Regions from separate parts of the Halomonas sp. 7T genome, predicted to be linked through region 3. Evidence: predicted binding sites of a transcription regulator. Region 3 holds the regulator's gene; each other region holds the start of a gene.
What was found. The regulator sigma-54, encoded in region 3, starts transcription at its own class of promoters, with help from an activator protein. The targets are predictions, from matches to a motif close to TGGCACNNNNNTTGCTNT.
Positions count from the first base shown of each region.

Region 1: LOS15_RS03320 (HAD-IIB family hydrolase) is a predicted target of sigma-54. The motif match lies at 2,202-2,219, and genes of this name have one in related genera.
Region 2: amt (ammonium transporter) is a predicted target of sigma-54. The motif match lies at 1,724-1,741, and genes of this name have one in related genera.

Region 1 is NZ_CP087112.1:726,019-730,246, forward strand. It holds gene LOS15_RS03310 (hypothetical protein) at 1-712, opposite strand, end outside; gene LOS15_RS03315 (OmpA family protein) at 815-1,882, shown strand; gene LOS15_RS03320 (HAD-IIB family hydrolase) at 2,284-3,228, shown strand; gene LOS15_RS03325 (glycosyl transferase) at 3,248-4,228, shown strand, end outside.
Region 2 is NZ_CP087112.1:1,270,953-1,275,180, forward strand. It holds gene amt (ammonium transporter) at 1-1,585, opposite strand, end outside; gene LOS15_RS05835 (NAD(P)/FAD-dependent oxidoreductase) at 1,920-3,161, shown strand; gene LOS15_RS05840 (putative motility protein) at 3,283-3,492, shown strand; gene LOS15_RS05845 (peptide chain release factor 3) at 3,697-4,228, shown strand, end outside.
Region 3 is NZ_CP087112.1:880,359-884,586, forward strand. It holds gene ptsN (PTS IIA-like nitrogen regulatory protein PtsN) at 62-532, opposite strand; gene hpf (ribosome hibernation-promoting factor, HPF/YfiA family) at 537-845, opposite strand; gene LOS15_RS03990 (RNA polymerase factor sigma-54) at 933-2,348, opposite strand; gene lptB (LPS export ABC transporter ATP-binding protein) at 2,454-3,203, opposite strand; gene lptA (lipopolysaccharide transport periplasmic protein LptA) at 3,233-3,724, opposite strand; gene lptC (LPS export ABC transporter periplasmic protein LptC) at 3,733-4,228, opposite strand, start outside.

The DNA.
Region 1 (4,228 bases), 150 kb from region 3:
TGGGCGTAATAGGCGCTTGGGGAACGCGATGCGGAGCGTAGTGGCGACGATCTCCCGCATTGATGTAGTAGATATTCGAGGAGGAGTAGAGAATTCGATCTTCCTCGACAATTTGCGTGGTCACGATAATTTCTTCATTGCTGGTATGGGTCCAGCTGCCGCTAGTGGTGTCTGCTAAAACGCCGGCGGGAATAAGCCCTAAGGCAGGTTCGCTCCACTGGTTAAACGGGATAGTCGCCACGGCGACCCCTGCCGTTAATGCGGTGAAGGCGCCAACGGGCGGGCGAATAAACCCGCGATCACGGTGCTCGACGACTTCCACATCAATTTGGATGGTGGCGCCACCTGCTCGGGGCTGAGTGGTTACGCTGCCCCCGCGGGAAACTAGTTCGCTGGTCAGCAGTGTGCGAAAGCCACGCTCGAATTCGCCGCCGCTGTAGGCGCTGAGATAGGCGTGCTCTTTAGCGGGAATGTGTAAATCCCTAAAGCGCACGCGCTCGCTACGCAGAATGCCGCTGGCTTCATGCCGGGCAAGCACTTCCCAGTGGTGGGCTGCCTGCATGCGTTGCTGCTCTGTGTAGGGGTAGGTGGTGGCCACCGGCGCCTGTGAGGTATTGGCATAAAAACAACCGCTGAGCATTAGGCCGGCAAGCCCTACGCTAACAGGGCGTAAAAAACGCAGGTTAGAGGATGAAATAAAACGATTACGCACCTGATAGTTCCTTCTCGCTACAAAACGGCTTTTGGTAGACTAGTCTGCCACGCTTAGTCTATATCGGCCATGAGGTTAAAAACTTAATGAGTAATTGCCCGAATGCTTGAAGATCACCGCGCTGGGCCACGTCATGATTCGCTGCTCACTGCCTATTCAGATGATGATAGCAATAGCGGTTGGATGATTAGCTACATCGATATAATGACGTTACTAGTAGCGCTCTTCGTGATTATTATTGCCGGGGCTGGGGTCACTAGCCCAACGTGGAAACCGCAAGAAGAAGCGCCAGAACCACGTTATGATGCTCTGCCCATGCTGGACATACCGTTGCCTATCGAACTTGCCGGTGTGCGTCCTCCGCGTGAAGGCTTTTATGTAGCGCCCACTCAACCCGGCGAGCTGAGCCAGATGGCCATCAGTGCTGCGTTAGGCGTGGCTGGATTGCCGGAACGCCGTCCATTAGTGGGGGTGCCGCCCTTATTGGCGCGTGTGATCGCGGAACCTGCGCAGCCTGAAGCGCCTACGATTGAAACGGTAATTGAAGCGGTACTTGATACGGTACTTGAAACGGCGCCTGAGACAGTACCTGAGACGGTATTGCCGCGCCCGCTGTTAGCGACGAGCGAGCAGGCAGTGTCGCCATTTGCCGATTATATGGTGCTGCTGACCGATCGTCCGCCGGTGAATGTACAAGAGGCAGACGAGATCGTTAGCCATGCGCTGGCGCTGGATGAAGCGCTAGTCGAACGGGTAGAAACGTCGCCTTACCTTCCTAACCTGGAAGGCGTTGAAGTGTCGCGCGTTGCCGAAGGTATTAGCCTGCGTGTACAGGATCGGTTGCTGTTTCCATCCGCGGCGGCGGAGCTTTCAGAAGGCGGCACTTCGCTTGTCAGCAGCCTGCTGGAGACAATACAGCGTTACGATGGTGAGGTGTGGGTAGAAGGGCACTCGGATAGCCAGACGATTAATACCCCTGAGTTTTCATCTAACTGGGCGCTTTCCAGTGCACGTGCCATTGCCATCGTAGAGGCGCTTGAAGCGGCTGGCGTAGAACCACAGCGTTTACGCGCGGTAGGGCTTGCGGCAACGCAGCCGCTAGAAGATAACAGTACCGCAGAAGGGCGTTCACGCAATCGCCGCGTCGAGGTGGTTATTCACGTTGAGTAGCGTTTAGCTGAGTCAAAAAAAAGCCCGCCGGGGGAGGCGGGCATTAAAGGGCTTGGCTCACTGCAGCTCACTGGCATCAGGTGAGGGGGTGTACAGAAGTGCCAGTGAGTACAATGTCAGTATAGCTATTTGAGATGCTTTGCCAAGGGTTTGTGCAAATATTTTCGTCTTTTTTAAATTTTTGTAGCAGCCGCTTGGCGCTTCACGGAATCGTTTTTTGCACCTTATTGGTGCTAGCTAGATGCCTTTTATTGGTGCGCCCGCATATTTAGCCTCTTTTTTATTCCTATCTACCTGTTTTTGAACGCTTGTATTTGTTTGGCATATAACCTGCTTTATTTGTTTATCGACGCGTTAGCGCTGATGTACTGAACGCTTTTACGATAGCAAAAGGTGATGTTATGTCTAAACAGGCCAACGCTCCTTCAACACCGGTGGCATTGCCGCAACACGTAGCCCCGTGTGCTACAGACCCAGTACTGCCGCCGCGCCTGGTAGTAACAGACCTTGATGGCTCACTGCTGGATCACCATACCTACGACTTTTCCCCTGCGGCCCCTTGGCTAGCACGCCTTAAACAGCTAGGCGTGCCGGTGATACCTGTGTCCAGCAAAACCCGCGCTGAACTGATCCCCCTTCGTGAATTACTTGGCCTAACGGCAACCCCGTTTGTTGCTGAAAATGGCGCCGTGATTGGTTTGCCGCCTGGCTGGTGCCATGCCCGTTTAGACCGACCAGGCAGTGCCTGCGATGGGGTGGTCGTTAAACACACGGGGGTAGATGTGGGGTTTATTGGCGCTCGGCTAAAAATATGGCGAGAACGACTTGGCCTTCGATTCACCCGTATGAGTGAGCTGAATACTCAGCAAATCATGCAGCTAACCGGGCTGGACGAGGCGCGGGCCAGGGCGGCTCAGCGGCGGGAGGGGAGTGAGCCGCTGATTTGGCAGGATGATGAGAAAGCGATTGAGGCGTTTCGTCGTGCGCTAGCGGGCGATGGCCTTGAGCTGACCCAAGGGGGGCGTTTTTGGCATGTGATGGGGCGCGCCTCCGATAAAGGCAGTGCCGTGGCGTGGTTAATTAAACGCTTCAGCGCGCTTAGGGGTAGCGCGCCGATTGCGCTGGGGCTGGGCGATGGCCCGAACGATATCACCATGCTAGAGGCGGTGGATCAGGCCGTGGTGATTAGAGGGTGCCATGGCTTAGAGGTATCGCCGCAAAGTGATGCCTTATACCGCACCGAGGCAACCGGGCCAACCGGCTGGGCCGAGGGGGTGGCCCACTGGTGGGGGCGAGATAACCGCCAATTAGCGGCGGCACCCCGTCTACCGTCTGCTACAGCCTAATGCAAAAAAGGATCAGCGAATGAGTGACTTTCATCAAAATGGCGTGATTACCGATTTTCATAACCTAACGCGCCGCCCGGTAGAGGTGTTGGAACAGGAGCTGAGCCAGTTTGCCAAGCGGCGCCCCATGGGGTTGATCTTGCCCTCGTTGTTTTCAGAGTTAGAGGGGCCAGCGCTTTCTGCTATTGTCGATGAATTAGTTAACGTGCCCTATCTCAACGAAGTGGTGATTGGCTTAGATCGCGCCGACCGCGACCAGTTTTTATATGCCCGGGAGTTTTTTGCACGCCTGCCTCAACATACCCGCATTTTGTGGAACGATGGCCCACGGTTAAGGGCGCTAGATGCCGAGCTGGAGAGCCATGGGTTAGGCGCGTTGGAGCCGGGCAAGGGGCGTAATGTCTGGTATTGCGCAGGCTATATTCTATCCTCAGGGCGCTCATCGGTGGTGGGGTTGCATGACTGCGATATTCTCACCTACGACCGCAGCCTGTTGGCACGCCTTATGTATCCCGTTGCACATCCACGGTTCAACTATAGTTTTTGTAAAGGTTATTACCCGCGCATTGCCGAGGGGAAGCTAAACGGGCGAGTCTCAAGACTGATGGTGACGCCACTCATACGTGCCCTGAAGACAGTGTGCGGGCCGCTGCCTTATCTCGATTACTTGGATAGTTTTCGTTACCCGCTGTCTGGCGAATTCGCGATGCGCAGTGAAGTACTGGAGGGCATACGCATACCGGCAGACTGGGGCCTAGAAATTGGCGTGCTTTCCGAGTTACAGCGCAATTATGCGCCAAGGCAGCTGTGCCAGGTCGATATCGCCGATGCCTATGACCATAAACACCAGCCGGTGAGCGAAGACGACCCTAATGGCGGCCTTAACCGCATGAGCTTGGATATCGCCAAGGCGCTGTATCGCAAGCTTGCCACCCACGGAGTGAGCTTTAGCAGCGAGGATTTCCGCACGCTCAAAGCCACCTATTACCGCTATGCCTTA
Region 2 (4,228 bases), 390 kb from region 3:
TTTGCTGCTCATCGGTGCGCCTTTTGACTTCATGGCGCGCTCCCGGGGTGAGTGGGTGGTCGGGCAATAGTTCACTGACGTGTTTGCCAATCAGTTGGTCAGCAGTGACACCAAAGAGTGCCTCAGCCCCTGGGTTAAGGTCGGTCAAGATGCCGTCCGCCTGCCAGGTAATGACGCCGTCACGTAAATTGCGCAGCATCACCTGGGTGTGGCCTACCGCTCGTTCTAGTGCCGCTGACACGCGGTTGTAACCGGCGGCGATTTCGCCTACCTCAGTAAACGGGTCTGCATCTATGCGTTGTCGCATATCGCCTTGTTGCTCATGCTGACGCATATGTTCCAACAGCTGGTTGAGTTCGTTTTTCGCACCGTGCTCGGCGAGGTTCAGGCCCATTTTTTCAGCGTCAGCAGAGACGCGTAGCGGTAAAACGTTGGGTAATAAACGCTGCGTGGTTTTAAATAGCAGCCACGCCATGCCAAAGCTCCAAGCACCGCATACAAGGACACCTATCAGCTGAACGCCAAATTGATCTGCTCTGCTCAGCGATAATCCTAATGTGTTTGGGTCGGCAAACCAGGGAAGGGCGAGGGTTCCCCATATGCCCGCCACTAAGTGCGCGGGTATTGCCCCTACGGCATCATCAATATGCCGTTTTAATAACCACTCGCTCGATAACACCATTAATATGCCGCTAATACTGCCCATTAAAAATGCCGCTGACAGTGAAATAACGTTGGCGCCGGCGGTAACCGCCACAAGCCCAGCGATAGCACCGTTAATGGCATACATGACATCGGCATAGCGGCGTACCCGCCAGCCCATCAGCATGGCTGATAAAATACCGCCTACTGCGCCGAGTATGGTGTTGGCGATAATCCCAGGAACGTCACTGCTGAGCGCGAGAGTGCTTCCCCCATTAAACCCAATCCAGCCTAAAATCATAAAGAGCGCGCCAAGCATGGCGAATGGTAGATTGCCAGCAGGAAACATGGCGGGTGGTTGGTTGGGTTGGAACCTGCCACGGCGAGGGCCGATAATCAAGACAGCGGCTAATGCCACCCAGCCGCCTACGCTGTGAACGACGGTTGCACCGGCAAAGTCCATAAAGCCAAGTGCTTCGAGCCATCCGGGCGCTCCTCCTAATAAACCACCCCAAGCCCAGTGACCGAAAAGGGGATAGATAAGTAGCGCTATCCAAAATGACGCCCAAAGGTAGCCAAGAAACGCCATCCGCTCAGCGACAGCACCGGCAACAATGGTGGCGGCGGTGGCGCAAAACATGGCTTGGAAAATAAACACGGTTAGCGTCCAACTACCGGCTGACTCAAGTTCCCAGCCAAATAAAGAGGTGCCCATCCAGCCTGAATGAGACGAGCCAAACATAACGCCAAAACCCACAAACCAGAAAACGCTGACAGCAATGGCAAAGTCAGCCAAGTTTTTCATGGCCACGTTGATCGTGTTTTTGGTTCTAGTGGTACCCGCTTCAAGGCAGAGAAAACCGGCCTGCATAGAGAAAACTAACGCTGCTGCCCATAATATCCAAAGCGTATCGATTAATGTGGTGTCAAAAGCGTGAGGCATGGGGCAATCCTTGTGCAATATTGGTGCGCATGGAGCACTGCTCTGGTGCTGCTCACTGACAGCCGCGCCACAGAGCGGTTGGGTTTGCCTCTTTATGGACGCGTTAGCAGGTGCTTATAAGCAAGTGCTCATAATGATTAAGCAATTGCCGTGCCGTATTTAGTTAACTCATCTTTATTTGTGTTTTTTACGGTATTAATAACTAAAAAAATCAGTAAAAACAGTTTTTAAAACTGTATAAAAGCCAGATAAATGGTGATATTTTTCAATCAGTTGGGTTTTGTGACATTCACTGGCAAAAGCTATTTAATAACGTTCGCAGGAGTGCATCAGAATGGCGCGTCAAACGGTGGTTTTAGGGGCAGGCATGGTAGGTGTCAGCATTGCGTGGCATTTACAGCAACGTGGTCATCAGGTGACATTAGTTGATCGCTGCCAGCCTGGCCGCGAAACCTCCTTTGGTAACGCGGGTATTATCCAGCGGGAAGCCGTTAGACCTTATCCTTTTCCAAGGGATATGAAGACCATTCTCAGCGTATTGCCCAATAACCGTGTGGATATTCGCTATCGCCCGGCAGGTATGATTAATGCGGCATCGCCTCTGCTGAGTTATTGGCACCACTCTTCCTCGCGTCTGTATAAAAAGATTATTCCTGAGTGGGCCTCACTGATTCAGCTTTGCCTAGAGACGCATGGGCCGATGATTGAAGCCGCAGGTGCAGAGCATTTAGTGCGCCGTGAAGGCTGGCTGGAAATTTATCGCACGCCGGCAAAGCTTGCGCAGCGAGTAAAAGAGGCTGAAGAAGCACGCTCTCTATACGGTGTGCAGTTTGCGGTGCTGGATCGAGCGGCCCTCACGGAAAAAGAGCCGGATTTAAGCAGTGATATTATCGGAGCGATTCACTGGCTCGACCCATGGACAGTGGCTGATCCAGGCGGTTTGGTAGCTGCATACGCTGCTTCGTTTGTTGAGCAAGGCGGACGAGTGCTTCAAACCGATATTAATAGCTTCCAGCAACAGGGAGATGGTTGGACAATCGATACCGCTGCTGAGCAATTAGAAGCAGATGAGGTAGTAGTAGCGCTCGGGCCTTGGGCAGGAGAGTGGCTGAAGAAATTGGGCTATCACTTCCCGACGTTTGTTAAGCGTGGTTACCATATGCACTATGCAACTCAGCCGGATGCTAAGTTGCACTACTGGTTGATGGACGCTGAGGTGGGTTATTTGCTGGCGCCAATGAATGCTGGCATCAGGCTTACAACAGGCGCCGAGCTGGATCGCCTTGAGTCACCGGCCCATGAACAGCAGCTGGGTGCTGCCGAAAAAGTGGCACGCACCGTTTTCCCTCTTGGCGAGCGTCGTGATGCTGCAGCGTGGAAGGGAGCACGACCATGCTTACCGGACATGAAGCCTGTTATTGGCCCAGCGCCACGCCACCCTGGATTATGGTTAGCGTTTGGTCACGGCCACCAAGGATTTACCCTAGGGCCAGCGACGGGGCAGTTGCTGGCCGATATGATGGAAGGCAAATCAACCGCTATCGATATGGCCCCATTTAGAGCAGAGCGTTTTTAATTCGAACTGCTTGATGCTGTCTGCATACCAAAATAGCTGAATCTAGATAATGAGAAAGTTGGTGTGGGGAGTGTGGTTTTGCTACGCTGGTTGTATGCATTTCTGAAATGTGGGGTGAAGTATGGACGTATCAGCAAGTAGTGCAGTCAGCACCGCGCTTTATATGAACCAGGCGCAGACCGCTGAGCAAGCCCAAATGGAGGTTTTTAGACAAGCACTTGAAGATCAGTCTGATCAAGTGACTGAAGTCTTAGCATCGGCTGACACCAGTGCTCAGCCAGATCTAGCAAAAGAAGGAAGCTTGGGCACTAACGTCAACACCTTCGCGTAAGCCCCTGCCGCTTGAAGATCAGTCTGACAAGTATACAAACGCCGGTTATCCGGCGTTTTTTTTGCTTTATTTTTACCTGAGCATTGCGATGGCGATGTCTCCTGGTATGCCGATATCGCCTAGTTGCGTTACCATATGCACACTTAAGCGCCGCTGCTGCGCGCGCTCCCTAGGATTGAATTGCATCATCTTTCAGAGAGTCTAATGTCTGACGCTAACATAGCGCGCGAAGCTGAACTGCGCCGTACCTTTGCTATCATTTCACACCCTGACGCGGGTAAAACAACTATCACCGAAAAGCTGCTGCTGTTTGGGAACGCTATCCAGATGGCTGGTTCGGTAAAAAGCAAGCGCAATGACCGCCATGCCACTTCCGACTGGATGAAAATGGAGCAGGAGCGGGGCATTTCAGTGACGACCTCTGTGATGCAGTTCCCTTATGGTGGACGGATTGTCAACCTATTGGATACGCCAGGGCACGAAGACTTCTCCGAAGATACTTACCGTACGCTGACAGCCGTTGATTCAGCGCTCATGGTGATTGATGGGGCGAAAGGGGTTGAGGATCGCACCATTAAACTTATGGAAGTATGTCGCCTGCGTACCACGCCTATTCTGACCTTTATTAACAAAATGGATCGCGATATCCGCGACCCAATCGAAGTCATGGATGAAGTGGAGACGGTGTTGAACATCCAGTGCGCGCCCATGACCTGGCCTATCGGCATGGGGCGGC
Region 3 (4,228 bases):
GGCTGCCAAAAATAAGTGGGGCTTCAACAAAAAAGTCAGCAGCTAGCGTCGAAGTAGATGCTTAATGCGCGGTTTTTTCACGAATTTTAGAGGTGATAAGCTCAAGAAGCTCACGCTGGCTTTCGCTTTTGCGCAATTGCTGGCGCGTATCGGCCTCATTCATGATGGTGGCAACTTGCCCAAGCAACGCTAGGTGAGTGTCGTCGGCCTCTTCTGGTACTAATAAAACGAAGACCAAATCGACTGGATCTCCGTCGATAGCATCAAAATCGACCGGTTCAGCAAGTTTTAAAAAGCCAGCGATAGGCGCGGTGCAGTGCGGGCTTCGCGCATGGGGGATGGCAACACCGTTGCCTATCCCCGTGCTTCCCAGGCGCTCGCGACCGATTAAACGGCTAAAAACTTCCTGGCTATCAAGGCTAGGGGTATTTTGAGCAATAAAGGTGCTGAAAAATTCCAGCACCCTTTTTTTGCTGCCCCCGGGCACGTCGTAAAGAATGCGCTCCGGGGGAAGTATGGTTTCCAACGTCATTGAATTAACGCACGCCAGCGCCTTGGGCGCGAGCTTGTGCTTTTTCCTTGTGTTTAACGAGTTGACGGTCGATTTTGTCTGCTAAAGCGTCAATAGCAGCATACATATCATTGTCTAGCGCCTCGGCATGCAGGTCAGCCCCTGCTGCATGCAGCGTGCAGGCAGCTTGTTGGCGCTCTTTTTCAACAGATAAGGTCACTTGTACTGTCGTAATGTTGTCGTAATGTCGCTCAACGCGCGCTAGTTTTTCGTTGACGTAGTCACGCAAGGCGTCAGTCAGTTCTACATGATGACCAGTGATGTTTACTTGCATTGACGTGCTCCTTATCCATGGGACTGTACTTCGATTGTAACCCTTTTTGCGCTATTGCAAAGCCCTATAGCGGTGTTTCCTTGTTCGCTAACGTAAACGGCGCCGTTCACTGGAGGAGGGAATGCCCATTGACTCTCGATATTTAGCGACTGTGCGCCGCGCAACACTGATACCACCTGTTTCCAAAAGCGCTACCAAACGGCTGTCGGAGAGCGGCTTGCCGGGCGGCTCCTCTTGAACCAACTTCTTAATCCGTGCGCGGATGGCGGTGCTGGAGTGGCTATCGCCACCTTCCTGGCCGCTCACCTGGCTGGAGAAGAAATATTTAAGTTCAAATACGCCGCGAGGCGTATGAATATACTTTTGGGTGGTCACCCTGGAAATCGTGGATTCATGCATTTCCACGGCCTCGGCGATATCCGCTAGGATTAACGGCTTCATTGCCTCTTCGCCATGCTCTAAAAAGCCAATCTGGCGCGTGATAATTTCACGGCCCACCCGCAGCAGCGTGTCATTACGGCTGGAAAGGCTTTTAATCAGCCAGCGGGCTTCCTGCAGGTGCTCTTTAAGAAACTGGTTGTCTTGGCTTTTATCTGCACGCTTGATGAGGCTGGCGTAGTCTGGCTGAATGCGCAGCTTTGGCAATGCTTCCGGATTAAGTTCTAAGTGCCACCCTTCGTTGTCATGCCGTACGACTAAGTCTGGGGTTATGTAGCTATCGTCGCTATCGCCATAGGCACTGCCGGGACGCGGGTCAAGGCTACGAATAAGGCGAATAACGTCATCAAGCTGTTCATTGTCTAGACTCAACCGCCGCTTAAGCAGTCGTAGATCGTCTTTGCCTAACGCTTCAAGAAACTGGCGCACCAACCGTTTAGCGGGCACTAGAAACGGGGTTTCCTCTGGGAGTGTGGCGAGTTGAAGCATGAGGCACTCGCGTAAATCCCGTGCAAAAACTCCCGTGGGTTCGAATTGCTGCAAGCGCAACAGGGTATTTTCGACTTCACGCTGGCTTAGGCTATCGAGGCCCTGCGCTTTCAAGCCCTCACGGATATCGTTAAGCGGCTGGGTGAGGTAGCCGTTGGCATCTAGAGCGTCGATTAAGCTTTCGGCAATGGCGTGCTCTCGAGGCGAGAAGTCGGTCATAGCCAACTGCCAAAGGAGGTGGCCATGAAGGCTTTGGCCCGCTGCTTGACGCTCAAAGTCAGGCCCTTCGCTGGCACCGCCTACGCTGCCCATATCTTGGTAGGTATCTGACCAGTCACTATCAACAGACAGTTCGTTGGGGATGCTTTCGGCCCATTCTGTTTCTGGTGTTTCGGTGACTGCCTGCTCGCCAAATTCATCCTCTTGTTCCAACATGGGATTAGCATCGAGCGCTTGCTGAATTTCTTGCCGCAGATCGAGTGTGGAGAGCTGAAGCAGCGCAATTGCCTGCTGCAGCTGAGGTGTCATGGTGAGCTGTGTGCCGATACGCAGTTGAAGAGAAGCTTTCATGACCATCTGAGAACCACTCGTTAATCAGAAAGCTCCACCCTAGTGCGAGTTATCCTCTGGCGCAAGTGCAATAAGCATGCCATGAAAAGTAATTAGTCGGTAGACGCTTGTTTATAGGCGGAAATCAGCCCCAAGGTAAACATCGCGTACCTTCTGATTGTCGAGAATGGATTGCGGGTCGCCGCTGGCAATGATTTGGCCATCGCCGACGATATAGGCAATATCGCAGATATCAAGCGTATCCCGAACGTTATGGTCGGTGATGAGTACACCGATATGGCGCTGTTTGAGCGCACGTATAATCGTTTTGATATCACCAACGGAAATAGGGTCTACCCCTGCGAACGGCTCATCTAGCAGAATAAATGCAGGCTCTGTGGCCAGTGATCGGGCAATTTCAACGCGCCGACGTTCGCCACCGGATAGGCTCATGCCTAAATTGTCGCGGATATGAGTAATATGAAAATCCTCAAGCAACGACTCTAGGCGCTGTTCTCGCGTATCGCGATCGAGCTCCTTTCGAGTTTCAAGGATCGCCATGATGTTATCGGCAACGGAAAGCTTACGAAAAATAGAGGCTTCCTGGGGTAAATAGCCAATGCCTGCAATGGCCCTTTCATGCATGGGCGCACGAGTGAGGTCTAAATCATCGATACCCACGTTGCCAGCATCGGACTTTACCAGACCGACGATCATGTAAAACGACGTGGTTTTACCCGCACCGTTTGGGCCTAGCAGTCCTACAACGCTGCCTTGGGTAATTTCTAAGTTAATATCCTTAACTACGCGGCGGCGCTTGTAGCTTTTCGCCAAATGATGCGCGTAGAGCGTTTTTACCGGAGCAGCGTCGCTGGTTGCCATGGAGCTGGGGGTTGTCACAAATGAACTCCCTATTGCGAGGGCTGTAGGGTCATGCGTATGCGCTGAGACTCGCTTCCATCAACATCAGAGCGCGCCTGAACGACTTCTCGGTCGATGAAGTACTCTAGGCGTCCCCCTTGGAAACGGTCGCCTCGCTGAGTGAGCTCTGCTTGATCGATGAGCTCAACCCGGCGTTCAGCGACATGATAGATAATGCGGCGTGCCCAGCCTTCCATGGGTGTCTCTTCATCTTCAAGCTGATTACGCAGGTAAGCGCGCTCGCCTGTCGCGGTAGCTCGAGCGAGCTCGCCAGCATCATTACGCTGAATCTCGACGCGTTCTCCGCGAAGCTGCATTTCGCCCTGGCGGATGTTGACATTGCCGCTATAGACCGCCGTACCTGCGCGCTGGTCAAGATCTAAACGGTCAGCTTCAACTTCAACAGGGGCTTGTGTTGTTTGGGCAGCCGCCGAGAGCGGCACCGCTAAGGCTAAAAGCGCGATGCGGATTAAAGCGTTCATAGCGACTCCTAAGGCGCTTGAGTGGCGGGCGGATGGGTGCCCCGCACATTATCAGTTAATCGAACCTGGCTCGTGTCAAGCCACATATCCATACGTAAGGCACTGATTTGCTGCGGTGGCTGCTGAAGCAGTACCGGTGCCTCGCTCCATGCATGGCGAGTCATGCCGTTATAGTGTAATGACTCTGTATCCAGCTGCCAGCCTTCATCGGGTGCCAGCAGCCTTGCCGAACCCGTTAACGTGAGTGCGTGTGTGTCCGTATTGAGCGTGCCAGCGTTGGCGGTGGCTAGCCATTCCCTCTGTTCACTATCAAATATTGTCGCTCTGGGCGAGGTGGCTTGCGTTATGGCTTGCTGGGGCGTGTGAACTAGATAGGGCGTTATCAGCGATTGTTGAATCGCCCCGGTTTCGCCAAATAGGGTGATTTCAGCGTTTTCTAGCACATGCCCCGGCTCTTCGGCTTGAGCCTCAGGGTCTGGTGTGATGTCTTGTGGGCCGCGGGGG